3 regions of the Paenibacillus sp. FSL R10-2736 genome follow, and region 1 is predicted to be linked to each of the others. Evidence: riboswitches for the same ligand, from Rfam matches in the RefSeq annotation. Region 1 holds a riboswitch; each other region holds the start of a gene.
The links. A riboswitch is a leader RNA that binds a small molecule or an ion and turns the genes downstream of it on or off. The one in region 1 is predicted to bind cyclic di-GMP.

Region 1 (10,719 bases):
AATGAGCCTAGTGTGAATATTATAGGCGCGAAGAAGCAGGGAAGCCCGATTGATTTCCCGGCTGAGAAGCAGTATCTGATCTCGCGTTCTGCAGCATACGGGGCATTGTCCGCTACGAAAGAAGTTGGTAATAATTATGGAACACTTACAATAAGTGCGCCGGATCTTTTCAACGTAGTTCATCTGGATGAGGCAACGCTGGCGAATACAAACAATATTCAATTCAACATTGCCCAGAATGCCACGTTAATTATTAACATAAGTGGAGCTACGGTCAAAGTACCAAGTTTCGCAATGAATAACGGTAGAGCAAGTCAAGTGTTGTTCAATTTCTACGAAGCGACCAAGGTGAATATTGCGTATACGACCTTCTTGGGAACGATACTGGCGCCTAAGGCGGATGTCAATTATTCCGGTGCAGAGCTTTACGGAACGCTAATTGCCAAGTCTTTTAGCGGCGGAGTAGAAATGCACCTTGGAACATACGAGGGAGATGGACCGCCGCCAAGTCCGACGCCGACCGCAACACCAACACCCAGCCCATCGCCAACACCAACCGCAACACCAAGCCCGACACCAACAGTGAAACCGACCGCAACGCCAACGCCGACGGCGACGGTGAAACCAACTCCAACACCGACAGCAACGGTAAAACCGACACCGACGGTAAAACCAACCGCAACACCAACACCGACAGCAACGGTGAAACCGACACCGACGGTAAAACCAACGCCAACACCTAAGTGCACTCCGACGCCAACACCGACAGTGAAGCCGACACCAACACCAACGGTAAAGCCGACGCCGACAGTGAAGCCGACGCCGACACCAACGGTAAAGCCGACGCCGACAGTGAAGCCAACGCCGACACCTAAGTGCACTCCGACGCCAACACCGACAGTGAAGCCAACACCGACAGTGAAGCCAACACCGACAGTGAAACCAACGCCGACAGTGAAACCAACGCCGACAGTGAAGCCGACGCCGACAGTGAAACCAACGCCGACAGTGAAACCGACGCCGACAGTGAAGCCAACACCGACAGTGAAGCCAACACCGACAGTGAAGCCAACGCCGACAGTGAAGCCAACGCCGACAGTGAAGCCAACGCCGACAGTGAAACCGACACCGACAGTGAAGCCAACGCCGACAGTGAAACCGACACCAACGCCAACGGCGGCACCGACACCAACGCCAACAGCTGCACCAACACCGACACCAACGGCAGCGCCGACACCAACGCCAACAGCTGCGCCAACACCGACACCAACGGCAGCACCGACACCGACACCAACGGCAGCACCGACACCAACGCCAACAGCGGCACCAACACCGACACCAACGCCAACGGCAGCGCCGACACCAACGCCAACGGCAGCACCAACACCGACACCAACGGTAGCGCCGACCCCAACGCCAACGCCAACAGCGGCACCAACACCGACACCAACGCCAACGGCGGCACCAACACCAACAGCAGCACCAACACCGACACCAACGGCAGCACCAACACTAACGCCAACAGCAGCACCAACACCGACACCAACGGCAGCACCAACACCGACACCAACGGCAGCACCGACACCAACGCCAACGGCAGCACCAACACCGACGCCAACGGTAGCGCCGACCCCAACACCGACGGCAGCGCCAACACCAACGCCGACAGCAGCACCGACACCGACGCCAACGGCAGCACCGACACCAACACCAACGGTAGAGCCAACACCAACGCCAACGGCAGCACCAACGCCAACGCCAACGGCGGCACCAACACCGACACCAACGGCAGCACCGACACCAACGCCAACAGCGGCACCAACACCGACAGCAGTACCAACACCAACGGTAGAGCCGACACCAACGCCAACGGCAGCACCGACACCAACACCAACAGCAGATCCAACATCAACACCGACAGTAGCACCGACACCGACGCCAACGGCAGATCCAACACCGACACCAACGGCAGCACCAACACCAACGCCAACGGCAGAGCCAACACCAACGCCAACGGCAGCACCGACACCAACGCCGACAGCAGCACCAACGCCAACGCCAACGGTAGCACCGACACCAACGCCAACGGTAGCACCGACACCAACACCAACGGCAGCGCCAACACCAACGCCAACGGCAGCACCGACACCAACGCCAACGGCAGCACCGACACCAACGCCAACAGCGGCACCAACGCCAACGCCAACGGCAGCACCAACACCAACACCAACGCCAACGGCAGCACCGACACCGACGCCAACGCCAACGGTAGAGCCGACACCAACGCCAACAGCGGCACCAACGCCAACGCCAACGGCTGAACCGACACCAACACCAACGGCAGCACCGACACCAACGCCGACAGCAGAGCCAACACCGACACCAACGGCAGAGCCAACACCAACGCCAACGGCAGAACCGACACCAACACCAACGGTAGAGCCGACACCAACGCCAACAGCGGTACCGACACCAACGCCAACAGTAGAGCCAACACCGACACCGACAGTAGCACCGACACCAACGCCAACGGCAGAACCGACCCCAACACCGACACCGACACCAACACCAACACCAACACCAACACCAACGCCAGAGCCGACACCAACACCAACGCCAGAGCCGACACCAACACCAACACCAACACCAACACCAACACCAGCGCCGACTTTACCACCGGCACCAGTGCCATCGTCTGCACCGCCCGTCTTTATTAATGTAGTGCCAACGCCGACTCCAATAATCGGCTATATTGTAAATCCAGATACCATAATCATTGATGATCCGCTGCCTTTGGGCCCTGTGGCAACAGTAACACCTCGGCCGTTAGTGGTGACACCAAGTCCAACCCTAACGCCAAGCCCAAGCGCAACACCAAGTCCAACACCGATTGTGACAATCATTGATGAAGAGATTCCGTTAGGCAATGTACCTGCGGATGCCGCGCTCCCGAAGACTGGTGAGTCCAGTCCGGCTCCTTATTACTTAGTCGGTCTAGCCCTTGCAGGATTGGGAATATTCCTCGGCAGAAGATCCAGAACAGATAAACGTAAATAAATGCAATCCGTAAGATCCTTTCCGAAAGGCTGGCGATATCACCGCTAAATCGGGAAAAGGCTGCTTTGGGAGAAGACGTTCTCCTGAAAGCAGCCTTTTTTATGTGGGATATACATTTGTTATTATGTTTCCTCGTAAAAGAAAATGTGCTAAGGAGAAAGAGGTGCGTCTTTACGATCATGGGCCCTCATGTTTATATTAAAAATTGTAATATTAAAATTAGTTCTTTATACATGGTTCCAAAATATTCTTGTAGGTGCCATCGAGGGCGATGAGAGGATCGGGATTTAGGTGAAAAAGCTATAGATTCTTTAAAAAAACCTTTTGTAACAGTGCTTTGGAATGAATCAGCAGATATAATCTATTACCAGATGTTTCAAAGGATTTCATTGACAATCAGCCTTGATAGCGGATAAACTAAAAATAGTTCCAAAGTAACGAATGTCATAGACATTAGTATAAAAGTTTGATTTAGTACATAATTTCACAACCTAATCTTCCACTGACGTATAAACGCAAACCGTTCGAAAGGACGGGACGCAAAGTCCAGGAGTCTAAAGCGCGATGGAGCGCAATGATCGTCCGACTGCCGTAAAGAGAGCAATCCTCTTTCCGGCGGTCTTTTTTTGTTATATAAATGTGGCCTATATCTATATTAACTGTGAGGTGAGCTGTATGTTCCAATTAAAAAAATTCAAACGACTTACGGTGTTCGGACTTATAGCAGTTCTGATTGTGGGAAGCGGCGGAATTATTTCACTGGGGAGCACCTCAGTTAAAGCCGAGGGCAACTCTTTGCCGGGCAATGCATCCAAGTATAATGTGTTCATCTTGGGAGATGTTGATGTTAAACATAGTGATATTGAAGGTAGATTAGCTGCCGGCGGAAACGTGAATTTAAATGTTAATTATTCTGTGGGACATAGTCTTACTAGTGAGGAAACGAAGGAAGCCTACTCTCTCATCGCCGGTGGTAATCTGTATTATTCCCAGGGAGAAACCGTGGGTGATGTAGTCTACGGGGGAGTTATAGCGGCAGCGGCGGCCCGCGCGGGGGAACAGGAAGCTTACAACAACAAGTAAATGTTGTGGACTTTGCAGCCGAGTTCAGTTTGCTCCGTGAGAAATCTCAGCAGCTTGCTTCTCTGCCTGTTAATGGGGTTACCACTGCCAACTCCGGTAATTTCTTTTTGGAAGGTACAAATTCGGATGTTAACATATTTACTGTAGACGGCAGCAAGCTGTCTAGTGCAAATGAGTTGAGAATTAAGATTCCCGATAGCTCAACAGCTATAGTTAATATCTCCGGTACTTCAGTAACTATGAAGAATATGGGGACTGGAATTAATGGTAACGGAAATAAGGATAACGCTATGAACAGTAAAGTGTTATATAACTTCAGTCAAGCGACCAGTCTTCAAATCGAAGGTATCGGAGTTCTGGGATCTGTGCTGGCTCCATATGCCTCTATTCAATTTAATAATGGTCAAATCAACGGGAATCTGATCGGAGCTTCGCTCTCAGGATCGGGAGAATCCCACCATATACCTTATAAAGGCCAAGATCCGCCAACGGCAACGCCGACGCCACCGGCAACGACGCCGACGCCAACAGCAACACCAGCAGCGACACCGACGGCAACACCGGCAACGACGCCGACGCCAACAGCAACACCAGCAGCGACACCGACGGCAACACCGGCAGCGACGCCGACGCCAGCAGCGACGCCGACGCCAACAGCAACACCGGCAGCGACGCCGACGCCGACGGCAACGCCAGCAGCGACGCCGACGCCAACACCGGCAGCGACGCCGACGCCAACAGCATCGCCGGCAGTGACACCGACGCCAACAGCAACGCCGGCAGTGACACCGACGCCAACAGCATCGCCAGCAGCGACGCCAACGGCAACACCGGCAGCGACGCCGACGCCAACAGCAACGCCGGCAGTGACACCGACGCCAACAGCATCGCCAGCAGCGACGCCAACGCCAACGGCAACACCGGCAGCGACGCCAACAGCAACACACAGCGGCACCAACGGCAACACCGACAGTGGCACCAACGGCAACGCCGACAACAGCGCCAACGCCGACACCAACGGCAACGCCAACAACAGCGCCAACGGCAACGCCGACAGCGGCACCAACGGCAACACCGACAGCGGCACCAACGGCAACGCCGACAACAGTGCCAACGGCAACACCGACAGCGGCACCAACAACAGTGCCGACCGCTGTACCGACAGTGGCACCTACAGCGGCACCAACAGCAACCAGCACGAGCGTCTTTGTCCCAAGCTTCGTATTTCCGACATCAACCGCTCCGACAGTGATTGGGACTATTGTGACTGATACTGACACGACTATTATTGATGACCCGGTTCCTCTCGGGCCGGCAGCATCACCGGTTGTGACGGTGATGACAACAACAGCGCCACAGCCAGTTGTGGAGGTTCCTGCACCTGGACCTTCACCTGTAGCAGGACCGGCACCTGAAGAAATCATTATCGATGACGAGATTCCTCTGGGTAGTGTGACTGCAGAGCAAACCCTGCCGCAGACGGGTGAATCAAGTCCTGCGCCGTACTATATTGCGGGTGTTGCTCTTGCCGGTCTGGGCCTGCTTCTTAGAAGAACTGCCAGAGTGAACAAGCGCAAATAATTATGATTAAGCCGCTGTGTTTGGATGAGGGCTGCTGCCGGAGAGATTCTCCGGGAAGCAGTCTTTTTGTATACGGGGAGCGCATTCAATTCGTAGCTCACTACTTACACACACCAGACAGCGCCGGACTGACGGCAGTGTTTTTAGTTGGACGGATACCATGCTATACTATGCTCAAATTATTTATCTAAAAAAGCTGAGAATACTCCACCCTCGATAGGTTGGGGATGAATCAGCAGTTTTCGATTTCAATACGAACATATGTGCTATAATATGAATGAGATCACTAAAAGGAGGTGTTGCACATGCTCGTGTCTGCGCAGGAGGTTTCTTCGAAACCCCTGGTTCATCAAGCCTATAAATATCGGATCTACCCCAATACAGAGCAACAGCAACTCATTCGTCGAATGTTTGGCTGCTGCCGTTTTGTGTTCAATTACTTCTTGGAAGCTTGGAATCAAAGGTATGTGGAAACGGGAAAAGGCTTGTCTTATCACGCTTGTGCAACACAACTCCCCGGTTTAAAAGCACAATACGACTGGCTGAAAGAAGTCGATAGCATCGCTTTGCAGTCGGCTGCTCGTCATGTGGCGGATAGCTTTGATCGTTTTTTCAAGAAGCAAAATCAAGCGCCACGCTTCAAGAGCCGAAAGCATCCGATTCAAAGTTACACGACCAAATTCACCAACGGGAATATCGCCATGGAGGGCAGTCGCTTGAAGCTCCCAAAACTCGGCTGGATACGTTTTGCAAACTCCCGGAAGCTGGAAGGCCGGATATTGTCCGCTACCGTTCGTAAAAACGCCAGCGGGAAATTTTTCGTTTCGCTCGTTTGCGAAGTTCAAAAGAACCCTCTGCCCCAAGTGGATACACCTATTGGCATCGACTTAGGCTTGAAAGAATATGCAGTATGCTCAAACGGCGAACATATCGCCAATCCTCGCTTTTACCGTCAATACGAGAACAAGCTGGCGCTTTGGCAGCGGCGGATGGCTCGGCGTACTCCGGGCGGCTCCAACTGGAAGAAAGCAAGGCAGCATATCGCTCGTATTCACGAACGCATTGCCAATAAACGAAATGACTTCCTCCACAAGCTGACCACGAGACTGATTCGTGAAAACCAAACGATTAGTATCGAACATCTGCGTGTGGCGAATATGATTCAGAACCCCAAGCTTTCAAAATCCATTGCTGATGCGTCTTGGGGCGAGTGGGTGCGACAGCTGACGTATAAAGCGAAATGGTATGGACGAAATCTTCGGATCGCCGACACGTTTGAGCCGACCAGTCAGCGTTGCCATGTGTGTGGCACGATCCACCCCGAGGTGAAGAACCTGTCCGTTCGGGAATGGACATGTACGGCATGCGGGACGATCCATGACCGTGACGAAAACGCCGCTCACAATATTGAACAAGTAGCGGTTTAACCGCCACCTAACCAAACGATAGAATTCAACATTTCACTTGCGTCAAAAATGTAAAACTGCGGGAACGCAGGGATCGCTTGCTCCATAAGAAGAGGGTACTCTTCTGTTCGCAAGAATCCGCCACTTCAAGCGTTAGCTAAGTGGGGGAGAATTCAAAAGCAAGAATACACATTTCCTCAAAGGGATGGTTGCTTACTGAAAGGGTGAACGTTATGTGGGGTATATACCTGCTAGTAGTGCTGGTTGTAATCGCGGGGATTTTGGCTTATGCCGGATTTTACTTTTATGGAGTGGCTATTAAGCGGGCGCCTAAGGAATTCCTGGGCAAGACGCCGGATCTGAAGGTGGACCCGCCGGTAGCCGGAGCTTCGTGGGGGGAAGGGGCGGAATGGGTGGCGCGGCAGAACTTCCGTGAAGTGGAGCTGGTCTCGGAAGATGGACTGAAGCTGCAGGGCTACTATCTGGCTTCAGAGCGTGCTGCGGGCCGTACCGTAATTATCGCCCACGGTTATTCCGGCAAGGCTAAGGACATGGGGGCAACCGCCAAAAACTATTATGACAACCTGGGATATAATGTACTGCTGCCCGACGCCAGAGGTCACGGGAAGAGCGAAGGGGACTACATTGGCTTCGGTTGGCCGGAGCGCCGTGATTATCTGCAGTGGATCGGATTTATTCTGCAGGAGACCGGGCCGGAGGCGCAAATTGTGCTGCATGGTGTATCTATGGGCGGATCGACAGTGTTAATGACCGCCGGTGAACCACTTCCTCCGCAGGTCAAAGCCGTTGTCGCTGATTGCGGCTACACCTCAGTCAAAGCGCAGCTGACTTACCAGCTGTGGCGGATGTATCATCTGCCGGGCTTTCCCTTTGTGCAGATAGCCAGCCTGGTAACGCGGATGAAGGCCGGTTATTATTTCGGTGAAGCGTCAGCGCTGAATCAGGTGCGTAAAGCCCGGGTGCCGATTCTGTTTATCCATGGAGATGCGGATAAGTTTGTGCCTTTTGCGATGATGGATGAGCTGTATGATGCCTGCAAGAGTCCGAAGGAGAAGCTGGTGGTGCATGGAGCGGGGCATGGTCTTGCCTATGATACGGATAAAAGGGAGTATATCCGCACAGTAGGCGACTTCGTGGAACGTTATATACACAGCCCGGCAGCGGCTGATTGGGTCTAAAAAAAGTCCCCGGAACGTAGACGCGCCCGATATCCGCAAACAGCGGGTATCGGGCGCTTATTATGTTCCACACATGGGGCCTTTCCCTGTGTCAGGGAAGCAGCCAGCCATGTCTTATCGGTATATGAATCCCCCGCCGTTTGTGAGCGAAACGGGTGTCGTTGTTCCTTGTTATTTCCAGCAGCCGTGTGGCGAGAGAAATCCTTCCAATACGACAAAAGCCCTACCTCTCTTTTGTCCTTGCGGCTCCGTGGCCGCGCCAGTGCGAATCGGAATGCTATGTTCGAATTTAATCTCATAAAAAGGAAAAGTACTGCAAGAAAACGTAAGATTTTGTGTCCAAACTGCCGATAATAAAGACAAGTAATTCACCGGCCTGACATCTTCTTGATGGGGATAATCATACACGAAAACAAATATTATATTATTATAACATGCGATATATAGAAATGCAAGCGGATATTGGGCTGAGGCCGGGACGGATGATGGGACAGATGAGATTATACAGAAGATTTTTGAAAAATCAGATCCGGAATTATATATTCGGCTCAGCAGTAGCGGTACTGGCGGTAGGGAGTTTGATTCTGCTCTCCTCTCTGGAGATTAGCAGCATCGAATACTTCAGGCTCTTGCTTGTGCTCGCCCTGTCATTCGTGATCATGGCGGTCATGGAGATCGGTGTTTTTATCAATCAGATCAGACCGGTACGCACTGCGCTGTATGAAGATAACCTTACTTTGTCTATGCTGGAAGAGGCATATCTGCATACACATCAATTGCCGAAGCGCGCGGTTCAGCGGATTATGGGGCCTCACCTTCTGGGCTTGTCCCTCCCGGCTGTCCTGATGACATTCTGGATGATCTACAACGGCTGGATCACTATCCCGTATTTTTATCTGATTCTGGCTATGTGCGGCGCTGTTCTTGTGGCGTGTATGCATGCGCTGATTGAATTTTTTCTGACCTGTACGGCCATTATTCCGCTGATCAAAGAATTCAGGAACCGGGCGCTGGAGCAGTATGGTGTCGACTTTTCCCTGGAAGGACATGTATTTGTACCTATCCGTCCCAAGTTTCTGGTGAGCTGCATGCTGATCGGCACCTTTCCGCTGTTCCTGTTTATCATGGCTACCCATATTCGTCTGAATGGTCATGTAGGTCCTGTAGTTGTGGTGGGGCTTCAAAGTTACTGGGCCTGGGCGAGTATGGTGCTGCTGATCGGCACCCTCTTCTCCTCCATTGCAGCATGGCTGCTGACCAACAGTGTGCAGCATCCTATTAATGAGCTGTATCAGGCAATGAATCATGTGAAGGACGGCAATATGATTCAGGTGCAGGATGAATACTCCGATGAATTCTCTAAGCTTGTAGCGGGGTTTAATATGATGGTCCGGGGGCTGCAGGCCCGGGAGCAACAGAGCCGGCAGCTGCTGGGCAGCTACTTCACTACACTGGCTGTGGCGCTGGATGCCCGCGATCCTTACACGGCAGGGCATTCCCTGCGTGTCGCGGAATACTCTGTCATTATCGGCCAGCTGGCTGGACTCACCGGGCAGCAGCTGGACGATCTGCGCAAGACGGCCCTGCTGCATGATATTGGCAAAATTGGGGTGAGGGACAGCATCCTGTTCAAGGAAGAAGCCCTTACCGATGAGGAGTTTGACCAGATCAAGAGCCATTCGGTGCTTGGAGAGAATATTCTGCGGCAGATTGAACCGGTAGAAAAGATGGCACCCTATCTGGGCGGCGTCCGTTCCCATCATGAACGTTATGACGGTAAAGGATATCCGGATGGCCTTGCCGGTACGGATATCCCTTTACATGGCCGGATTATCGCTGTGGCGGATGCCTATGATGCCATGACCTCTAACCGCCCTTACCGCAAAGGGATGGATCACGACCGGGCACTGGCTATTCTGGAGCAGGGAAGGGGCACTCAATGGGACCCGGAATTCGCCGGCTTGTTTCTGTCTTACTTTGGACGGAAGCCGGAACCTCTTCAAACAGGCTATCCCGTCAAAACAGGATAAGGATGCAGCGTTCTTCCGGTTATCCTTATATTTCTTGCAGAAGCGGATGCCATCCAGTTTATGGTGGGTTCCGCTTCTGCTTTGCGTGCCTATTTTGTGAACTGCCATTGAAATGCGACAATTAACGACTACATTCATTGAAGGATTGCGGGCGGACCGTTATAATTATTAAGTCTGGATTTTAATTAAAAAATAAGGGAGATTTCTATGAAACGCGCAGATGTGCTGCTGATTTCTATCGTTCTGATTGCTGCGCTCGCTTTTCTGGTGCCGAGATGGCTGTCAAATGATGCTGATAAAGGTGGGCCGGGCAAGGAACTTACGGCCAATATAACGGTAGACGGCAAGCTGTTCAAAACAGTA
Region 2 (10,719 bases), 170 kb from region 1:
TTTCGTCCCTGCTCGACTTGTAGGTCTCGCAGTCAAGCTCCCTTATGCCTTTGCACTCTGCGAATGATTTCCAACCATTCTGAGGGAACCTTTGAACGCCTCCGTTACTCTTTAGGAGGCGACCGCCCCAGTCAAACTGCCCGCCTGACACGGTCCCCGTACCCGGTAAGGGCACTAGGTTAGAACCTAGATACGATCAGGGTGGTATCCCAACGGCGCCTCCGCAGAAGCTTGCGCTCCTGCCTCAACGGCTCCCACCTATCCTGTACAGATCGTACCCAAATTCAATATCAAGCTGCAGTAAAGCTCCATGGGGTCTTTCCGTCTTGTCGCGGGTAACCTGCATCTTCACAGGTATTAAAATTTCACCGGATCTCTCGTTGAGACAGCGCCCAAGTCGTTACGCCATTCGTGCGGGTCAGAATTTACCTGACAAGGAATTTCGCTACCTTAGGACCGTTATAGTTACGGCCGCCGTTTACTGGGGCTTCGGTTCACAGCTTCGGGTTTAACCCCTAACCACTCCCCTTAACCTTCCAGCACCGGGCAGGCGTCAGCCCGTATACTTCGCCTTGCGGCTTCGCACAGACCTGTGTTTTTGCTAAACAGTCGCTTGGGCCTTTTCACTGCGGCCCCCTCGGGCTATTCACCCTACCGAGGCACCTCTTCTCCCGAAGTTACGAGGTCATTTTGCCGAGTTCCTTAACGAGAGTTCTTCCGCGCGCCTTAGAATTCTCTTCTCGCCTACCTGTGTCGGTTTGCGGTACGGGCACCTTCTCCTGGCTAGAGGCTTTTCTTGGCAGTGTGAGATCATGACCTTCGCTACTACAATTTTCGCTCCCCATCACAGCCCAGCCTTAATGATGTGCGGATTTGCCTACACATCAGCCTCACTGCTTAGACGGACACATCCATCAGTCCGCGTCACTACCCTCCTGCGTCACCCCATCGCTCATAGCGGATTACGGTGGTACAGTAATTTCAAACTGTTGTCCTTCGACTACGCCTTTCGGCCTCGCCTTAGGTCCCGACTTACCCTGAGCGGACGAGCCTTCCTCAGGAAACCTTGGGCTTTCGGCGGATCAGATTCTCACTGATCTTTTCGTTACTCATACCGGCATTCTCACTTGTATGCTGTCCAGCGCTCCTTACGGTACACCTTCAACCTACATACAACGCTCCCCTACCCCAGATACAAAGTATCTAGCCATAGCTTCGGTGGTGTGTTTAGCCCCGTTACATTTTCGGCGCAGAGTCACTCGACCAGTGAGCTATTACGCACTCTTTCAATGGTGGCTGCTTCTAAGCCAACATCCTGGTTGTCTGTGCAACTCCACATCCTTTCCCACTTAACACACACTTGGGGACCTTAGCTGATGGTCTGGGCTGTTTCCCTTTTGACAATGGATCTTAGCACTCACTGTCTGACTCCCGGCAAGAAGTTAATGGCATTCGGAGTTTGACTGAGCTTGGTAACCCTTGCGGGCCCCGCACCCAATCAGTGCTCTACCTCCACCACTCCATTCACCGAGGCTAGCCCTAAAGCTATTTCGGGGAGAACCAGCTATCTCCGAGTTCGATTGGAATTTCTCCGCTACCCCCACCTCATCCCCGCATTTTTCAACATGCGTGGGTTCGGGCCTCCAGTGCGTGTTACCGCACCTTCACCCTGGACAGGGGTAGATCACACGGTTTCGGGTCTACGTCCACATACTCAATCGCCCTATTCAGACTCGCTTTCGCTGCGGCTCCGGCTTCTCACCTTAACCTTGCATGTTAAACGTAACTCGCCGGTTCATTCTACAAAAGGCACGCCATCACCCAGTAATAGGGCTCTGACTTTTTGTAAGCACACGGTTTCAGGTTCTATTTCACTCCCCTTCCGGGGTGCTTTTCACCTTTCCCTCACGGTACTGTTTCACTATCGGTCGCCAGGTAGTATTTAGCCTTAGCAGATGGTCCTGCTGGATTCATACGGGGTTTCACGTGCCCCGCACTACTCGGGATCCGTCTCGGAGAGAACACAGTTTAGGCTACAGGGCTTTTACCTCTATCGCGGGCCTTTCCAGACCTCTTCGCCTACCATATTCCTTTGTAACTCCATGTGAGACGTCCCACAACCCCAAGGGGCAAGCCCCTTGGTTTAGGCTGTTCCGCGTTCGCTCGCCGCTACTGACGGAATCACTATTGTTTTCTCTTCCTCAGGGTACTTAGATGTTTCAGTTCCCCTGGTCTGCCTCTACATTTCCTATGTATTCAGAAATGAGTAACTGCGAATTACCACAGCTGGGTTTCCCCATTCGGACACCCCCGGATCAAAGCTTGCTTACAGCTCCCCGAGGCAGTTTCGTTGTTCGCCACGTCCTTCGTCGGCTCCTGGCGCCTAGGCATCCTCCGTGTGCTCTTATTAGCTTAACCACAATTTTCTCCGCAGGAGAAATATTGAACATTGAATTGCTTCAAAGCCCGTTATTTCCTGACGAATGAATTGTATCAACTAATAACTATTTCAACTTGCTTACACAAGTTTCAGCTAAAAGATGTTCTAAAACGCAAATTCGTTTCGGTATCCAGTTTTCAAGGATCAAGTTCTTGCATATAATCTTGTAAAGAAGTATTGGTGGAGCCAAGCGGGATCGAACCGCTGACCTCCTGCTTGCAAGGCAGGCGCTCTCCCAGCTGAGCTATGGCCCCATATAGGTATTCAATTCTAAAATGTTATATGGTGGGCCTTGGTGGACTCGAACCACCGACCTCACCCTTATCAGAGGTGCGCTCTAACCAACTGAGCTAAAAGCCCATATAACAGATAACATTGTGAATCAACCAATAAATTGATTGTTCGCTTGGCGGCGTCCTACTCTCCCAGGACCCTTCGGTCCAAGTACCATCGGCGCTGGAGGGCTTAACGGTCGTGTTCGGGATGGGTACGTGTGGAACCCCTCCGCTATCGCCACCAAACGCATACGAAAGAGACTTGCTCTTTCAAAACTGAACACGAGTGAGTGTCCGAACCCGAAGGTTCTATTGTGGAAGCTTTAGCTTCCGATTTGAATGTCACCGTTGCAGGTGACGATTCTCCATAGAAAGGAGGTGATCCAGCCGCACCTTCCGATACGGCTACCTTGTTACGACTTCACCCCAATCATCTACCCCACCTTCGGCGGCTGGCTCCCTTGCGGGTTACCCCACCGACTTCGGGTGTTGTAAACTCTCGTGGTGTGACGGGCGGTGTGTACAAGACCCGGGAACGTATTCACCGCGGCATGCTGATCCGCGATTACTAGCAATTCCGACTTCATGCAGGCGAGTTGCAGCCTGCAATCCGAACTGAGACCGGCTTTGCTGGGATTGGCTCCACCTCGCGGTTTCGCTTCCCGTTGTACCGGCCATTGTAGTACGTGTGTAGCCCAGGTCATAAGGGGCATGATGATTTGACGTCATCCCCACCTTCCTCCGGTTTGTCACCGGCAGTCACTCTAGAGTGCCCAGCTTAACCTGCTGGCAACTAAAGTCAAGGGTTGCGCTCGTTGCGGGACTTAACCCAACATCTCACGACACGAGCTGACGACAACCATGCACCACCTGTCTCCGATGCTCCGAAGAGGGGCACTATCTCTAATGCTTTCATCGGGATGTCAAGACCTGGTAAGGTTCTTCGCGTTGCTTCGAATTAAACCACATACTCCACTGCTTGTGCGGGTCCCCGTCAATTCCTTTGAGTTTCAGTCTTGCGACCGTACTCCCCAGGCGGAGTGCTTACTGTGTTAACTTCGGCACCAAGGGTATCGAAACCCCTAACACCTAGCACTCATCGTTTACGGCGTGGACTACCAGGGTATCTAATCCTGTTTGCTCCCCACGCTTTCGCGCCTCAGCGTCAGTTACAGCCCAGAAAGTCGCCTTCGCCACTGGTGTTCCTCCACATATCTACGCATTTCACCGCTACACGTGGAATTCCACTTTCCTCTTCTGTACTCAAGTCACCCAGTTTCCAGTGCGACCCCAGGTTGAGCCCAAGGTTTAAACACCAGACTTAAATGACCGCCTGCGCGCGCTTTACGCCCAATAATTCCGGACAACGCTTGCCCCCTACGTATTACCGCGGCTGCTGGCACGTAGTTAGCCGGGGCTTTCTTCTCAGGTACCGTCACTCCGGCAGCAGTTACTCTACCGGACGTTCTTCCCTGGCAACAGAGCTTTACGATCCGAAAACCTTCATCACTCACGCGGCATTGCTCCGTCAGGCTTTCGCCCATTGCGGAAGATTCCCTACTGCTGCCTCCCGTAGGAGTCTGGGCCGTGTCTCAGTCCCAGTGTGGCCGTTCACCCTCTCAGGTCGGCTACGCATCGTCGCCTTGGTGAGCCGTTACCCCACCAACTAGCTAATGCGCCGCAGGCCCATCCCCAAGTGGCAGATTGCTCCGCCTTTCATTCTCTCTTCAGGAGAGGAAAGAAATTATCCGGTATTAGCTACCGTTTCCGGTAGTTATCCCAGTCTTGAGGGCAGGTTGCCTACGTGTTACTCACCCGTCCGCCGCTAAGTAAGAATGGAAGCAAGCTTCCATTCTTACTCCGCTCGACTTGCATGTATTAGGCATGCCGCCAGCGTTCGTCCTGAGCCAGGATCAAACTCTCCAAATTGTATTTAGAAAGAGCGATTGCTCATTTTGAAACATCTGACGAGAATTGTTATATTCTCTAATTTGGATCTCACCGAAGTGATTTCCGATACTCACTCGTTGTTCAGTTTTCAAAGATCAAGCTCGTTGTCAGCGGCGCTTACCGCGTCACCAGCAACTCTTATAATATATCACGTTCATTCGAGTAATGCAAGCTTTATTTTGAAATCACTTATTTAAGTCATTTCTTATTAAGTTTGCCGCTCCAACAACGCTTATTTATAATACCCTATCTCTCTACCAAAAAGCAACCTTTTCCAAAATAAAAATAACCCGCTTAGTTACTAAGCGGGTTATCCTCAATGAAACTATGAATGCATCTGTGCTCTTAGTAGAACTTAGCTGCAGTATATTTACTTGCCACTTTAACCAGATCTGCTGTTTTGCTGTTCTTGGCAAGTCCAGCATCAACTGTAGTATCAATAGTTACCCATTTGCCATTAAGGAACACTTCATTCCAAGCGTGGTAAGAAGTCACATAACTTGTGTTACCCATAACCAGTTTGGTAGGAATGCCTTCACTGCGAAGCATAGTAGCGAACAAGGAAGCGTAATCGTAGCAGATCCCCTTCTTGGTAGCCAAGGTGCTGTCGTTGTTAGGGATGTAATCTGTAGTAACACTGGAAGCCAGGGAATAATCATATTTCACATTGGCTACGATATAATTATAGATAGCCTTCACTTTGTCTTCATCTGATGTCAAACCTTGTGTAAGCTGTGTTGCTTTCAGAACTGCTTTATCGGAAGAACTCCATTTAACATTCTGTACGGAGCTCAGATATACGGCGTTGGCGTTGCTCAGGCTAAGATCTACCGTCTCGGAAGAGATTACTTTGTATTTGTTGCCGGTAGTGTTCTCAAGTACGGAAACCTTGTATGAACCGTTACCTTGTTGAAGCGGGAATGTTTCAGTTGGTTTGGAAGTGTATAAGTTGTAGGTGTAGCTGTTATTATCTTTGGTGATCATCAGCTTAATCTTCTTATCCTTAGGAACATTATAAGAAACTCCGATAACACCCTGATCAAGTTGACCTATGTTCAACCAGCTTGCATCCGCATTAGCAGCTTGAGCTGTACCTGTCTGCACCGACGTAACCACTACGAATAGTGTAACCAACATTAAATAGAACTTCTTCATTGGATAAAACCCCTTTCGGTAGCTGGCTGCCATCCTTACGGGAAGGCCCTTTAGCTTTGCGTCCCTACCTTTCGATAGGTTTGCCGTTATCGTATAAGCTTTATCTGTCCTTGCTTCTACCATAAAATGCTAGATTCACAATAAGAACAAACAAAAAAAGCCTCTTCATTCGGTAGCTGGCTGCCATCCTTACGGGAAGGCCCTCTAGCTTTGCGTCCCTACCTTTCGATAGGTTTGCCGTTTATCGTGTATTAGCTTTGTATAGTTATATCTTACCATATCTATTTCTATTATCAAGACCTAAATCACTAGATTTCCGCGAAAACAAATAAAAATTTTAAGTATTTTAAGTTTTTCCGTCATTATTCTACAAACATCACGATAACTTTGCGTGAATGATAAGTCTATGCGTTGGATTCACCAGCGGATCACAAGTAATGAGTGTTAGAATCTTGTCATCCTTATTCCCTTTCAATACGGATACATCGGTTGGTTCCACAATAGTCACATCATAAACTACATAATTGTATGCCTGCTTGCCGGTTGTAACGGAAATAGTGTCCCCGACTCCAACTTCATTCAATCTGTTGAATAGCCTTCCCGTAGTTCTTGATCTATGCGCTGCAATTGCAGCATTCCCAGCAGAGCCAAGCGGAGCCGTCTCCTTCATATGCGCAGCAGCATGCTTCATATTCGCCTTGGTGGCGCCTTCCAGCACAGGCAGCTTCAGATCTATTTTGTCGATTTCGATGATTGCCATCACCTTGCCTCCGACTTCAATCTCAGGCGCAGCAGAGGGTTCTGGCTCTTCCGCAGCCGACTCATCCGCCAGCAGCTGGGTTACTTCCGCGTAAGGCTTACTTAGATCAGCACTGGCCGGAGCTGACGCAGACGGAACGATTTCACTGTAGGCCTGTTCAGCCTCTTCCAGCAGCTTTTGCTGCTGACGGTCATTGTACCATTCGCTTCCTTTGGGATAGAGCATAATCAGTACCCCGGCAAGTATAATCAAATAGGATAATTTCCGCATGACAATCGCCTCCGTAATATAGAATAGATGTTACCCTCCCGGAAAAAATTAAGAAGCAATGCTTCTTAATTTTCAGAATACCCATTTCCGGCTTCCGAAGAAATTAATGATCACCGTAACAAATGTGACCAGCACTTTGGCGATCAACACTTGAATACCAAGGGAATCGGTCAATATATGAATCAGCAGCACCGATATACCAAGCACCACCAGGTTCAGCACGATAAACCTAACCAGCTGCATCCGGTCGAAGCCCTCTTTATTACCTCTGTCCCGGTCGCGAAAGGTCACCTTTTTGTTCCAGAAGAAGCTGTTGGCCGTACCGGCGCTATAGGAAATAATCTGCGCAGGGGTGTTGATCATCCCAAGGGAATGCAGCAGTGTGAATACAGCAAAGTCAATCAGTGTATTCAGCAGGCCTACCGCATTGAATTTCAGGAACTGGATGAACCCCGCACTCCATCTCTTATCTGGCATAATCGCTTTCCTTCCGCGTGTCTTCTATTTCCGCATCCGGATAGCCTTTGGTCTCACGTACAATATAGAGCGGTCTGTCCTTCGACTCATCATAGATCCGTCCGATATACTCACCAATTACCCCCAGCAGCATCAGTACAATCCCGTTGAAGAGCAGGTTCACGCCGACTATAGATGCCCATCCGGGTACGGTCCAGGAGGTAAAGATTTTTTGGAACAATACCAGGAATAGATAGATGAAGCTGGAAAAGGACAGAAAGAATCCGATATAAGATGCGATTTTGAGCGGTTTGTGGGAAAAGGAGGTGATGCCGTCGAGCGCAAACCGGATCATTTTCTTGAGCGGATATTTCGTTTCCCCGGCAAAGCGCTCCTCCCGCACATATTCTACCATGGTCTGCCGGAAGCCTACCCAGCTTACCAGACCCCGGACATACCGGTTCTTCTCCTTCAGACCGCGCAGCACATCACAGACTTTACGGTCGATCAGCCGGAAGTCCCCGGTATCGGTAGGGATTTCAACACTGGTCATACTGCTGAGCAGGCGGTAAAAGATCTTAGCGGTGACTTTCTTGAATAAAGTCTCCCCGTGACGCTTCAACCGCTTGGCATACACGACTTCGTAGCCCTCTTTCCACTTCGCAATCATCTGCAGAATAACCTCAGGAGGATCTTGGAGGTCTGCGTCAATCACCACGACTGCCTGGCCTTCGGCATAATCCATACCAGCCGTAATCGCCACCTGGTGGCCGAAATTACGGGAGAAGTCGATCAGCTTGACATGCTCATCCCGGCTGCTGATCTCGCGCATGATCTCCGCCGTGCGGTCCCGGCTGCCGTCATTGACGAAAACCAGTTCATAGGAATCGCCGCAACCATCCATTACTTTTTTGAGCCGCTCATAGGTTACCTGAATGACTTCCTCCTCATTGAACATGGGGACAATTACACTGTATCTGGCTTTCACCTTAGTTCCTCCTATAAGTTTCTACGAGATACCCCGCAATAAAACTGTCTTCTGAAACATGTGCCTTCTTAAATAGTGCCCCTAGAATACCCAGGAAGGGAACCAGCGCAGTACAGTATTGATATAACTGCTGTTAACCTGCATTCCGGATAACACCGGATAGAACATTACAAACAGGATGGCTGCAGCAGCCACATAGGCATACCGCAGGTATTTGGCGTCGCCGAATCTGCTGTCAAGCAGCTTCAGGATATAGACAACCGACAGAATCATAAACGGCACCATCGCAAAATAATGGTACAGGAACGTCTCACGCGGCACAAGCATCCACGGAACATACTGTGAGAAGAACCCGATCCAGATCATGTACAGATTCTTGTCCCGGCGTTTCACGGTAAGCCACACGGCTGCCAGCATAGCGAAGATTCCTGTCCACCAGATGAGGGGATTCCCCATGGTCACGATACTGCTGGCCTTGCCTTCCGGCAATCCTTCACCGCCGCTGAAGAACCATACCGGACGTTTCATGAACGGCCACTCCCACCAGGAGGAGGCGAACGGATGCGTTGCTACAAGCTGGCTGTGATAGTTGTACATATTTTTCTGGGCATCAATCAGTCCCTTAATGGTGAAGCCTTCTGCTGAAGCAGAGAGCGCCGGGACAAAGGACAGACTATAGATGATAACCGGGATCGCAATGAAGAATATGATGCAGCTGGCCAATGTGATGATGGTGTTCTTCCAGAAGGATTGGTCCGCTGTCCGGCAGGCAGCTTTGAGCTCCTGACCGGTCAGCTTGCCTTCAGCCAGCAGACGGCCTGCGGCCTTATACTCCCTATACCGCTCAAACAGCGCCAGCGCCAGCATCACCGCAAGTCCTGCTCCACCGTAGAGAACAATCCACTTAGAGGCCACTCCGATTCCGAAGAACAGTCCGGACCAGAAAAGCGGAACCAGCGTTGTGCGCAGCGGCATACGGTAGAAGTTCATCGTATAATACCGCTGCATGAAATAGAACATCAGCATAATGAAGAATACGCCGTATACATCAATCGTTGAAATGCGTGTCTGGGTGAAATGCATGAAGTCCAGCGCGAACAGTCCGGCTGCTAATGCAGCATAGGTAGTCTTCCGGAACAGCCGCATCGCCATGATATAGATCAGCGGCAGCATCGCAATGCCGAACAGGGTGCCGATGATACGCCAGCCGAACGGATTGACGCCAAACAGCTCCATGCCTGCACCGATCAGCAGCTTGCCAAGCGGCGGGTGCGTATTCTCATAAGGGACAATATCATGATAATGTTCATAAGCGGTCCGTGCATGATAGATTTCATCGAAATACGTACTGTTCATGAAATTCGAGTTCTCCGGGATCATGGACTGCTCATCGAACAGATTGGCTGGCGTCCCTCTTTTGGGAGCCGCAGCGGCATCCGGTGTAACACCGGCAATTTGCAGAGGCGTCTTCGGTGCCTCCTTGTCATAGAACGCCACTTCGTTCAGGGTGAAGCCCGGAGAGGTGACTGTCAGCTTGACGTATCTTGCCGATACGTTCAGCGGCTGGCTTTTCCAAATGAAGACATTGCCGACATCCTCGCTCACATCAAGCGGGCTGCTCCAATTATCCGGCGTCTGGCTGAACTCCAGCTGAAACTTGCCTGTGCCGACACCGCCGAAGATATTTACCCGCTCCAGCTGGTGGGCCTGCCCCAGATCCACATAGAAGCTCTCGCCGCTGGCGGCAGGCTCCCACAGGGTCTCAGGCGACTTGGTATCCCCCAGATGATAAAGCGCAAGCGCTCCATAGAGTACCGTGATCGCGATCATCCAGATCCAGTCTTTGCGCTGCAGCTTCAGCGGGGAACGACGTTCTTGCTTGGCAAGGGGCTGAATCCCCTCTGCAAGCCGCATATCTGCTTCAAATGCAGCCTGCGTTGAAACAGGCTCTGGCAGGTGCTTTGTTGCTTTGCGGATATATACATCGTACCCAACATACAGCAGATATAATGCCAGAACTACGGTAGTAATCGCTGTAACCAGGACAATTCCGTCTGTCGGCGGATTGCTGCCGGTATTGAGATAGGCCAGCGTATAGCCTACATTAATATATTGAGTCAGCGAGAATCCGAGAAACAGTGTCAGGAAACGCCGGTCCTTGCTCTCAATGAAGGTGAATAGAGACAGGAGCAGAACAGGATACAGGTAGCGTTCATGCATTTTGGTGCCAAATACAAAGACAACCGTGATCAGCACCATGCCGAGGAAATACGATTTAGAAAGATCCTTGCGGTCCTTGGTATTGAAGGAATAATAAGCTGCAAGAGCTACCGCTACAAGTATGAAAATAAAGCCCCATATGCGGTAAGGTATGCCGAGCCAGGTGACATCAAGCGCTGACCACATCGGATCCGTCAAAGCATAA
Region 3 (10,719 bases), 110 kb from region 1:
AATTTCAGGAGGATTGTTCCGCCGCCGTTACAGGCAGCCGGGGCAGTCCTCCATTTCATTTCCAAAGCCTGTTCACACAGGAACCTGCAGTTTATCACAGGTTTCTGTGTTTAATTAGCCCGAATTGTGTTTATTAGGGAGCAAACTGCCGGCAAGGCTCAGGAGAATTGTCTAGCACATTCCCATCCTTGCCCTGCAAATATTCCGAAAGGGAAGTGAACTTAAGATGAGCCATAGTGACGATAAGAAGCCGATAAGAGACGAACGTGACCATCCCGAGCAATACCCGACGGACAAACCAAGCTTATTCGACCTTGATGAAAGCGAACAGAATGTAGATCCGATTCCGGTCGAGGATCTTACACTCGAGAAGCAGGAGGAGAAGGATAAGGAAGGCACGAAACACCGCTCCTCCAGCGACAAAAAATACCATACCGGATTCTAAAGGTGTACACTTAACTTAGAGCATTCAAAAGTTATAGCTTATGGAGGGATACAATTGCTGAAAGCGTTACCACTTAACAAACGCGGAATTCCCGCCAGCCGCATTGCGCTGGGCTGTATGGGGCTTGGCGGAGGCTGGGACCATGAACCGGTTACAGCGGAGAACATTAAGCAGGGGCATGAGGCGCTGGATGCGGCGCTGTCGATCGGCATCAATTTTTTTGACCATGCGGATATCTATACCCGGGGCAAGGCGGAGACGGTGTTCGGACAGATCTTCAGGAAGCGTCCGGGTCTGCGTGATGAGATCATCCTGCAATCGAAATGCGGCATCAGGCTGATGGAGCCGGGGGATATCACCAATATGTTCGACTTCTCCAAGGAGCATATTCTGTCCAGTGTAGACGGAACGCTCTCCCGGCTGGGCACAGAGTATATTGATATTCTGCTGCTGCACCGCCCCGACCCGCTGATGGACCCCGAGGAAGTCGCCGAAGCACTGCGCCTGCTTAAGGCAGCCGGCAAGGTGCGCCACTTCGGTGTCTCCAATATGAGTGCTGCCCAGATCAAACTGCTGGAGACCTATTGTGACGAGCCCTTCATCGTCAATCAGCTGCATATGAGCCTGGCCAAAATCAGCTGGGTCGATGCCGTACTCAGCGTGAACCGGGAACAGTGGAAAGACCTCACGTTTCCTGAGGGTACAATAGAGTATTGCCGCGCGGGGAACATCCAGCTTCAGGCCTGGGGCCCGCTGGCCCAGGGGCTGTTCAGCGGACGGCCGCTTGACGGACAGCCGGAGAACGTGGTGAATACAGCGGCCAGAGTACAGGCGCTTGCCGCTGAGAAGAATACAACACCTGAGGCCATCGTCCTGGCCTGGCTGATGACGCATCCTGCAGCCATCCAGCCTGTAATCGGCACCGTCAATCCGCTGCGCATCGCAGCCTGCGGAGGGGCTGATAAGATTGAGTTCTCCCGCAAGGAGTGGTACGAGCTGTACGTCAGCTCACGCGGAGAGAAGCTTCCTTAAGGAGCGGACTTCACTACAAATGGAAAAGGTTATGCCATCCGTATTTGTTATGCGGATAGCATAACCTTTTTTCGTTCTCAATAAAGAACATTTGTGAAAAACAGCGATATATCAAGGTAATTAAAGATAATCAGATGCATTCGTGCTTTATTGCGAACAATTCGCTGAAATTGACATTTTTCTTTTCCCGGGTGCGCAGTGTATGATTTCATTACGAAAACGTTCTTAATAAAGAACGAAAATAACGAATATTAATCAGTAAGCCATGAGAGGGGGCCTACCTTTGTACCCCAGATCCGCCAAACGGCGTAAACGGAAATACACGAAACTCGGTCTTCGGATCCTGCAATCCGGTGTGGCTGTATCTGTTCTTATAATGTATACCTCCAATCAGATTGGCAGTACTTACGGAGAGTATAACACTTCCCAGGAACAGAACACCTCTATCGGGCTCTGCTCCGTATTTCCGGGTCAGATCGAACAGCTGCTGTCAGAGTTCAGCGGACATGTCCGCACAATTACCCAGCTGAAGTCTTCTCTTGGCAGCCACATTACGAGCGGGAACTATAACACTCCCCCGGTCTCTGTAGAACTGTCAGCGGAGGAACTGGATCAGATCTCCAGTGAGATCTCGGAACAAATCCGGCTGGCAAGCGATACAGTTAGCGCACTGGATACACAGCTGAGCCTCAATGCAGGTATCTGGCAGCAAATTCTGCAGGAAATTGGCAGTGCAGCAGCCATTCTGCATCAACTCGGAGGATATATGGTTAATCTCGAACCCAATTGCCTGGAAATCCGTGACGCCCAGTTCTTCGAACAGCTGCAGGAAGGTCTCCATCAAAGCGGGGTGCTGTCGGAATCCCTGACGGATACATTAACGGGCATTGTGCATTATCTGAATACGATTCATGATTTCGGCGGCTCGCTGCCGACCGGTAATCCTGACCGGGTGCTTCTCCGGCAAGAAAGCTTCGGCTTCCCTGCCGAGGAACCGATTTTCTCACTCATGACCAGAGCCTACAATGCAGACCCCAATGTATCTCCCGCCTTACAGTCAAGCTACGATCAGTTAAGTGCAGAATTAACAGTCTCCAGAGACAACCTATCGTCCACAATCTCCACGCTGCAGGAACAGCAGGTACACATTGCTGAAGCGAAGGCGGCGCTGGAGGAGAAAGCCAAGGCTGAAGAAGCGGAACGGCTGGCGCTTGAGAAATCCAAGGCTGAGGAAGCGGAACGGGATGCACTGGAGAAGCAGAAACAAGAGAACGATCAAACCAAGAATAATGCGCCCGCAGCCAGCATTCCTGGAGAAGATAAGACCATCGATGAACCTGCTATAGAAGCTCCTGAGGGAGAAAAACCGGCTCCTGCACCCTCACCGGATGCAGAGGTTACCGCTCCGCCTGCCACACCGGCACCGGAAGCCAATCTTCCGGAGGCGGCTCCAGCGGCAGACTCACCTGGGGAGCTCCCGGATAGCGGTACAGATACCGCGCAGCCAACAGCTACAGTTACACCTACAGCTACACCTGCTCCACAATCGGATACCAGCAAAGGCGGGGAATAATATGCGCATTAAAAAGATAGTCAGCACCACATTGTCCACACTGATATTTATGATTTTCCTGGTGCTGGTAACAGCAGTAGTCATCTCCAAAGCCTCCGGAGGCGAACCTTCCTTCTTCGGCTATCAGATCAAGACGGTGTTATCCGGTTCTATGGAGCCAGGCATCCAGACCGGATCTATAGTAGCGATTAAGCCGGGCGGGGATATGACCCGTTTTCAAAAAGGCGATGTGATTACTTTCATGAATCCCGATAACCTCCTGATTACACACCGTGTGGTCGATGCTTCAATAAACAGTGCCATAGGTGAAGCCAGCTATACCACCAAAGGGGACAATAACGATGCAGCCGATACCTCAGCGGTCAGCTCAACAAATGTGGTAGGCCAATATACCGGCGTCACCGTCCCTTATGTAGGATATGCCATGAATTTTGCGGTCTCCAAAGCCGGAAGCGTAATGCTGATGATTATCCCCGGGCTGCTCCTGCTCCTCTACGCACTGTATTCCTCCTGGAAAGCCGTAGCGGCACTGGAGAAGAAGAATGCAGGGCCAGCGGTGACCGGCGGACCGGATACCCTTCCAGACATTGTGCAATAAACCGATTGTCCTCTCCCGTTTACGAAACGCGGAGCAACAATAAATTTTCCCCGAAGACAGGTAAAGACAAAAAAAGAACGATGAGAGAGGGATGAACAAATGAACGTTAAAAAAACATTAGGTCTCGGCGTTGTATCGGCAGCACTCGGATTAACCCTGGTCGGCGGAGGAACCTTCGCTTACTTCAGCAGTACCTCCACCACTGCAGCTTCTTTTAACAACGGAACTTTATTACTTAATTCGGACCCCTCCGTTATTGTCAATCTCAGCAATCTTAAACCGGGGGATACGATCCTAAGAGATTTTAAATTGAAAAATGACGGAACGCTCAATATTCCCAAAGTTGTTCTGCGTACCTCATCTGTCATTACAGATGCCCAGGGGGATAACGGCGCCCATAATCTCAAAGACGATATTATTGTGACGTTCCTAGTTAACAAGGATAAGGTAACATCACCTGTCCTGGTCGTTTCACTGGCCGAACTTGAGCAGCAAAGTCCGGATCTTGTAGCCAAGGGAATTCTCGGCGGAATCTTTGGTGTAGAGAACGGGGGCATCAAAGCAGGCACCTCAGATAAACTGAGCGTACAGTTTGCCTTCAAGGAAACCTTCCAGCCGCAAAACTACTATCAAGGCGATACACTGGCCCTGACCCTGAACTTCGAAGCCAACCAGGAAAAAGGCGCCCTCAAATAATCTATCTGTATATGCATTCCTGATCACCGATCTTAAAAAAACATAATATACTCGAGGAGGAAATTAATTATGGGTATCAAAAAAACATTGGGTCTTGGCGTAGCATCGGCAGCACTGGGATTGTCTTTAATCGGAGGGGGCACCTTCGCTTACTTCAGCTCCACAGCAACCAGCACGGCAACCTTCGCGGCAGGCACGCTGAAGCTCGGCTCTTCCTTTAATACACCTGTTGCCCTGACCAATCTGAAACCGGGTGATTACACCGTACGCACGTTCACCTTGTCCAATGACGGCACCCTGGATATCAAACTCCTAACGCTGGCCACCAGCTACACTGTAACTGATGCGAAGGGCGATAATGCCGGCCAGGATCTTGGAGATCACTTCAAAATCAAACTTCTCGACAGCTCTTATACCAGCGGTCCGCTTGCCGGCCATGTGCTGTCCGAGATCTCCCTGAAGGACCTGAAGAACACTTCCAGCTATGATCTCGTAACGGCGGGTGTACTGCCGGGAGGCATCGCCGCTACCCAAACCAAAACCTTCAAGATTGCTTTCGAATTCGTTGACAATACCCAGGATCAGAATATCTTCCAGGGTGACGGCTTGGCGCTGAACTGGACATTCAATGCTACGCAAGGTTTGGGAGAAGCTAAATAAGGCTATTAAATTATATACACAAAACGGCATATCCTCCCTCATCCGGGCTGGATATGCCGTTTTGTCTCTCCCCGCCAGCTTCTGGCAGGAACAAGGGTTTTTGTCCGTTTTGCGAATTTTTGTTATACTGATAACAAAAAGTACGGAGGGCGTTGTAATCGTGTCAGATAATATGGGAAGCCGCATCCATAGGCTCCGGCTGGAGAAGGGTTATTCTTTATCCGAGCTTGCGGATAAAGCTGACGTGGCGAAATCATACTTAAGTAATGTCGAACGGAATATCCAATCCAACCCCTCCATTCAATTTATCGAAAAAATTGCCGATGCACTCCAAGTATCCATTCACGTATTACTGTATGGCGGAATTGCAGAAACTGCAGAGCCGGTTCTCGATGGAGAATGGTTCAGGCTGGTTCAGGATGCGATGGCCTCTGGTATAAGCAAACGTGAATTCAAGGAGTTTCTCGATTATCAGAAATGGCGGCTGGAGCAGAAGGATAACTGAAATACCCCACAAAGTGAGGCAGCAGCCTCGATGATTACCCAGGTACTTTGCGGGGACCCCGAAACAACATGTAAATTCCAACAGAAGAGGGCACAGCGTGTACACCGCTGTGCCCTCTTCTGTATGTATCCGTACAATGCTGAATGCCCTACATCGCCTGGAGTGCTTTTTCAGTAAAAAAACGCCGAATCTCGTCTGCCTGGATGCCAGCCTGCTTAGCAGACATTAGCAAATGCACCCATTCTAAATCCAGATCAACTGCCTGCAGTTCGTCATTCCCCTGGTTGGACTTATCCAAGAAATCTCCTCCTAGAATTTTCGCGTCCCCAGGCAGTCCGGCCATCATAGTATTTCTACTTTAGATCCGAGACTTTGTGCCCCTGTCTTTCGGCAGGTTTACCCTTTACTGGACCCTTTACATGAAAGGATCTGAAAAGAATCGATGAAACCGTTCTCCGCAATAACATTATACAAGATCTTACATGAAAAGTGTGTCGTTTTCTGGAATTTTTTTATGTTAAATCGTGAAGACCCTTAGCTAAAATTGCCAATAGCTTGTATAAATAATCCCAATTCATCTTCAATCCGTCCAAATTAGTTTAAATATACTAAATAGATATTAATCCCGTAACACAATATAGAAACAATTACCCATTTCTATGATTTACAACCACCTAAATCCCTTAATTTTTTATTAATTTTAACGATATTTTATTTTTCCGGCTTCACCCGGGAAATTTATGATTGTTCCGTATGAATCCCCTGCTGAATCATACCGTTTTGCGAACGGATTGCACGAAAGTATGAATTGATTACCCTGCCGGAAAGTAGCACAATAAGATGAGAATGAAACCGCAAACATCGCAGCTCCGCTAAGCGGTGTTCCTAATATACCGCATGTGGAGTTTATCCGTTAGGAGGACCTACTCATGGCCGTCAAAGAGCCCTATAACGAATCTGTCTGGAGCAAGTATTACGGTCCCAATCTGGGCTACATTCAGGAGAAATACGAGCAGTTTGTCAAGGACCCCACTTCCGTAGAGCATCATTACCGCGACCTCTTCACAGTATCCGGCCCGCCTCCCCTGGCTCCGGATGCCGTCAAGACGCCTCCCCCCGCCATCTCAGGAGATACAGAGTGGCTCAGGAAAGCCGTTAAAGCTTCCAAGCTAATGGCTAACATCCGAATATACGGCCATATGGCTGCCGATATCGATCCGCTGGAGCGGAGCACCAACCCGATGGCGAAATGGCTGGAGATCGAGACCTATGAGCTGACGCGCGAAGATCTGAATGCCCTGCCGGCTTCATTGATCTGGGAGAATGCCCCTGAGGGCGTGCATACCGCTATGGATGCCGTTCACAGAATGCGCCAGGCCTACACACAGACCATTGCCTATGAATTCGGGCATGTGCATGACGAGCGTGAGCTGCGCTGGCTCAACAGCCAGGCGGAATCCACAACGTCGCCTGCTCCACTGAACCATGCGGAACGCAAAGAGCTGCTGAAACGCCTGATTCAGGTAGAGCAGTTCGAGACCTTCCTGCATAAGACCTTCGTCGGCCAGAAGCGCTTCAGCCTGGAGGGCAATGATGCCCTCGTGCCTATGCTGGATGAAATTGTCCGCGCTGCCGCACATGACGGCGCAGAGCATATCCTGATGGGTATGGCCCACCGCGGAAGACTTAATGTGCTCGCCCACATTCTGGGCAAACCTTATGATATTATTTTCTCGGAATTCCATCATTCGCCGAACAAGGAGCTCTTCCCGTCCGAAGGCTCCATGGGTGTCACCTATGGCTGGAGCGGGGATGTGAAATACCATCTAGGCGCCGACCGCGCCGTCCGCGAAGGCGAAACTGTGCGTACCCGCATCACGCTTGCGAACAACCCGAGCCATCTCGAGTTCGTGAATCCGGTCGTTGAAGGCTTCACGCGTGCAGCCCAGGAGGAACGGGGCACCCCAGGCCTGCCTAAGCTGAATACGGACAAAGCCATGGCCGTGCTTATGCATGGCGATGCCGCCTTCCCTGGTGAAGGCATTGTTGCGGAAACACTTAATATCGGCAAATTGCAAGGTTATCAGAATGGCGGCACTGTGCATATTATCGTCAATAACCGGATCGGCTTCACCACCGAAAGTGAAGATTCCCGCTCCACGCATTACGCCAGTGATCTGGCGAAGGGCTATGAGATCCCGGTAGTGCATGTCAATGCCGACGACCCCGAAGCCTGTATTGCTGCCGTCCGTATGGCCAGCGCTTACCGCCATTTGTTCAAGAAGGATTTCCTGATTGATCTGATCGGGTACCGCCGGCACGGCCATAATGAGATGGATGATCCGGAAACCACCCAGCCGGTGGTTTATGGCAAGGTCCGCAACCACCCTACCGTCTACCGCGTTTATGCGGAACGCCTGCAGCGCGAGAAGGTCGTTACAGCCGATGAGGTGAAGAACATGATTGCCGAGGCCGAGAGTGTGCTGCAGCAGGCCTTCGAGCAGATGAAGGAAGGGAAACAGAAGAACGCCGAGTCCAAGACTTCGGTCGTCCTGGATACGGGAACACCGGTGCACCACCCTACAGCGGTTCCGCTGGCTAGCCTCCAGGAGATTAACCGTGAGCTGCTGAGCGTACCGGCCGACTTCACAGTCTATCCGAAGCTGGAGCGGATTCTGCAGCGGCGCAAGGATGCGCTCAATGACGGTGAACGGGTAGACTGGGCGCTGGCCGAAACCCTGGCCTTCGCTACCATTCTGAAGGACGGCACGCCGATCCGCCTCAGCGGACAGGATTCACAGCGCGGCACCTTCGCTCACCGCCACCTTGTCCTGCATGACAGTGAGAGCGGGGAGCTCTTCTCCCCTCTTCACCAGCTTAAGGATTCCCGCGCCTCCTTCGGCGTCTACAACAGCCCGCTGTCCGAAGCCTCTGTACTCGGCTATGAATACGGCTATAATGTGTTCGCACCGGAGACCTTCGTGCTCTGGGAAGCGCAATACGGCGATTTCGCCAATGCCGCCCAGGTCATTATCGACCAGTTCATCTCCGCCGGACGCGCCAAGTGGACACAACGCAGCAATCTTGCGATTCTGCTGCCGCATGGATATGAAGGTCAGGGACCGGAACACTCCAGCGGCAGGCTGGAACGTTATCTGCAGCTCTCCGCCGAGGAGAACTGGACCGTAGCGAATCTGACCTGCGCGGCCCAGTATTTCCATCTGCTGCGCCGTCAGGCTGCACTCTGCGGACAGCCCGACGCCCGGCCGCTGGTAATCATGGCACCGAAGAGCCTGATCCGCAATCCGCGCAGTACCTCGGCCGGTGCTGATCTCGCATCCGGCAGCTTCCAGCCCGTGCTTCCGGAACCGCTGCTCGGCAGCAAGCCCGAAGAGGTCAAGCGCCTGGTGGTATGCAGCGGCAAGGTCGCCATCGACCTGCAGACTGAGCTGGAAGCCGCCCGCGGACAGGACTTCTCCTGGCTGCATATTCTCCGCCTGGAGCAGCTGTATCCGTTCCCGGAACGTGAGCTTGGCGCTCATCTCAGTTCGTTCCGTTCCCTGCAGGAAATCATCTGGGTGCAGGAGGAACCGAAGAATATGGGCGGCTGGAGCTACGCCGAACCCCGGCTGCGCGCCATTGCCCCGCAGAATGTTACCGTCCAGTATATCGGCCGTCCGGAGCGCTCCAGCCCGGCCAGCGGTTATGCGGATGTGCACAGCTTCGAGCAGCGGCGCATCGTTAGAGAAGCCCTGAAACTAAACGCTCAAGTACAAGCACCTGTACCGTCTTCCTGACAGCAGCAAGGCGGTCTCTCGATAACGTAAACTACTATATTTGGGGAGGTAACGGCCTGTGTCCGAAATTAAAGTACCCGATTTGGGCGAATCCATTTCCGAAGGAACGATCTACAAATGGCTGGTTAAAGAGGGCGACACTGTCGGCCAGGGCGATGTGCTCGCGGAGCTTGAGACCGACAAGGTCAACCTGGAGATCAGTGCGGAGGAGGATGGTGTCATCTCCTCCATCCTGCGCCAGGCGGGCGAGAACGTTGCCGTTGGCGAAGCTATCGGCATTATCGGCAGCGCCGACGGTGCGGCAGTAGGAGGCGGCAAGCCGGAAGCGGCGAGTGCAGCGACGGGCAGCAGTGCCTCTGACGGCGGTAAGCCGGAAGCGGCAAGTGCTCCGGCCGCCTCCGAAGGTGCGGCGGCGGGCTCTGCGGCCCTGGCTTCGCCGGGGGCGCGCAAGCTGGCCCGGGAGCGGGGCATCGACCTCGGCGAGGTCAGTGCCCGCGACCCCATCGGCCGGATCGGCCAGGCCGATGTGAACGGCCATGGCGCAGCCGTGCCGGAGGCCGCTGCGCCTGCAGCTCCGGCGGCGGCGGCGCGGCCGGAGCCGGTGAAGCCGCCCGCGCCGGCGGGCAAGGCGCCGCATGCCGAGGACGGCAAAGCGACCGAGCGCAAGCGCATGTCGCGCAGACGGCTGACGATTGCCAGCCGCCTGGTCGAAGCGCAGCAGACGGCTGCCATGCTGACCACCTTCAACGAGGTGGACATGACCGCTATTCTCGACATCCGCAAACGCCGCAAGGATGCCTTCAAAGAGAAGCATGAGGTCGGACTCGGCTTCATGTCCTTCTTCACCAAAGCCGTGATCGGCGCACTCAAGGCTTATCCGCTGCTGAATGCCGAGATCGATGGTGAGGATCTCCTGCTGAAGAAATACTATGACATCGGCATTGCCGTAGCTGCCAAAGAAGGCTTGGTCGTGCCGGTCGTCCGCGATGCCGACCGGCTCAGCTTCCCGGAAATCGAGCGCAAGATCGGCGAGCTCGCCTCCAAAGCGCGCGCCAACACGCTCAGTCTGCCGGAGCTGCAGGGCGGTACCTTCACGATCACCAACGGTGGTGTATTCGGATCTCTGCTGTCTACGCCGATCCTCAACACGCCGCAGGTCGGCATTCTCGGCATGCATAAGATCCAGCTTCGTCCGATCGCCTTGGATGAAGAGCGGACAGCCAACCGTCCGATGATGTATGTCGCCTTATCGTACGATCACCGGATTGTGGACGGTTCAGAGGCGGTAGGCTTCCTTGTTAAGGTCAAGGAATTACTGGAAGACCCTGAAGCGCTGCTGTTGGAGGGCTAAGCCCTCCTCCCGGGGCATGCTTCATTCCTCATACGTGTGAACACCAAAGGCATCCGTAGAGC

Region 2: it holds a riboswitch for cyclic di-GMP, as region 1 does, so the genes downstream of both, NSQ73_RS33560 (transglutaminase-like domain-containing protein) here and NSQ73_RS32800 (choice-of-anchor A family protein) in region 1, are expected to answer to the same signal.
Region 3: it holds a riboswitch for cyclic di-GMP, as region 1 does, so the genes downstream of both, NSQ73_RS32305 (anti-repressor SinI family protein) here and NSQ73_RS32800 (choice-of-anchor A family protein) in region 1, are expected to answer to the same signal.

The regions. Positions count from the first base shown of each region.
Region 1 covers NZ_JBBOBN010000002.1:1,078,315-1,089,033, forward strand. Annotated here, with positions in the region: partial or broken gene NSQ73_RS32790 (choice-of-anchor A family protein) at 1-432, shown strand, start outside; gene NSQ73_RS32795 (LPXTG cell wall anchor domain-containing protein) at 469-3,057, shown strand; cyclic di-GMP riboswitch class I at 3,562-3,651, shown strand; partial or broken gene NSQ73_RS32800 (choice-of-anchor A family protein) at 3,733-5,411, shown strand; gene NSQ73_RS32805 (LPXTG cell wall anchor domain-containing protein) at 5,404-5,721, shown strand; gene tnpB (IS200/IS605 family element RNA-guided endonuclease TnpB) at 6,027-7,148, shown strand; gene NSQ73_RS32815 (alpha/beta hydrolase) at 7,361-8,326, shown strand; gene NSQ73_RS32820 (HD domain-containing phosphohydrolase) at 8,842-10,356, shown strand; gene NSQ73_RS32825 (NusG domain II-containing protein) at 10,564-10,719, shown strand, end outside.
Region 2 covers NZ_JBBOBN010000002.1:1,244,095-1,254,813, reverse strand. Annotated here, with positions in the region: rRNA gene NSQ73_RS33585 (23S ribosomal RNA) at 1-2,418, opposite strand, end outside; tRNA gene NSQ73_RS33580 (tRNA-Ala) at 2,619-2,694, opposite strand; tRNA gene NSQ73_RS33575 (tRNA-Ile) at 2,724-2,800, opposite strand; rRNA gene rrf (5S ribosomal RNA) at 2,845-2,961, opposite strand; rRNA gene NSQ73_RS33565 (16S ribosomal RNA) at 3,087-4,644, opposite strand; gene NSQ73_RS33560 (transglutaminase-like domain-containing protein) at 5,011-5,802, opposite strand; cyclic di-GMP riboswitch class I at 5,835-5,915, opposite strand; cyclic di-GMP riboswitch class I at 5,989-6,069, opposite strand; gene NSQ73_RS33555 (class D sortase) at 6,197-6,850, opposite strand; gene NSQ73_RS33550 (GtrA family protein) at 6,923-7,327, opposite strand; gene NSQ73_RS33545 (glycosyltransferase family 2 protein) at 7,317-8,294, opposite strand; gene NSQ73_RS33540 (phospholipid carrier-dependent glycosyltransferase) at 8,376-10,719, opposite strand, start outside.
Region 3 covers NZ_JBBOBN010000002.1:963,848-974,566, reverse strand. Annotated here, with positions in the region: gene NSQ73_RS32340 (hypothetical protein) at 227-445, shown strand; gene NSQ73_RS32335 (aldo/keto reductase) at 500-1,477, shown strand; gene NSQ73_RS32330 (hypothetical protein) at 1,761-3,050, shown strand; gene sipW (signal peptidase I SipW) at 3,052-3,648, shown strand; gene NSQ73_RS32320 (TasA family protein) at 3,748-4,344, shown strand; gene NSQ73_RS32315 (TasA family protein) at 4,414-5,004, shown strand; gene NSQ73_RS32310 (helix-turn-helix domain-containing protein) at 5,177-5,509, shown strand; gene NSQ73_RS32305 (anti-repressor SinI family protein) at 5,658-5,807, opposite strand; cyclic di-GMP riboswitch class I at 5,836-5,920, opposite strand; gene NSQ73_RS32300 (2-oxoglutarate dehydrogenase E1 component) at 6,439-9,306, shown strand; gene odhB (2-oxoglutarate dehydrogenase complex dihydrolipoyllysine-residue succinyltransferase) at 9,365-10,657, shown strand.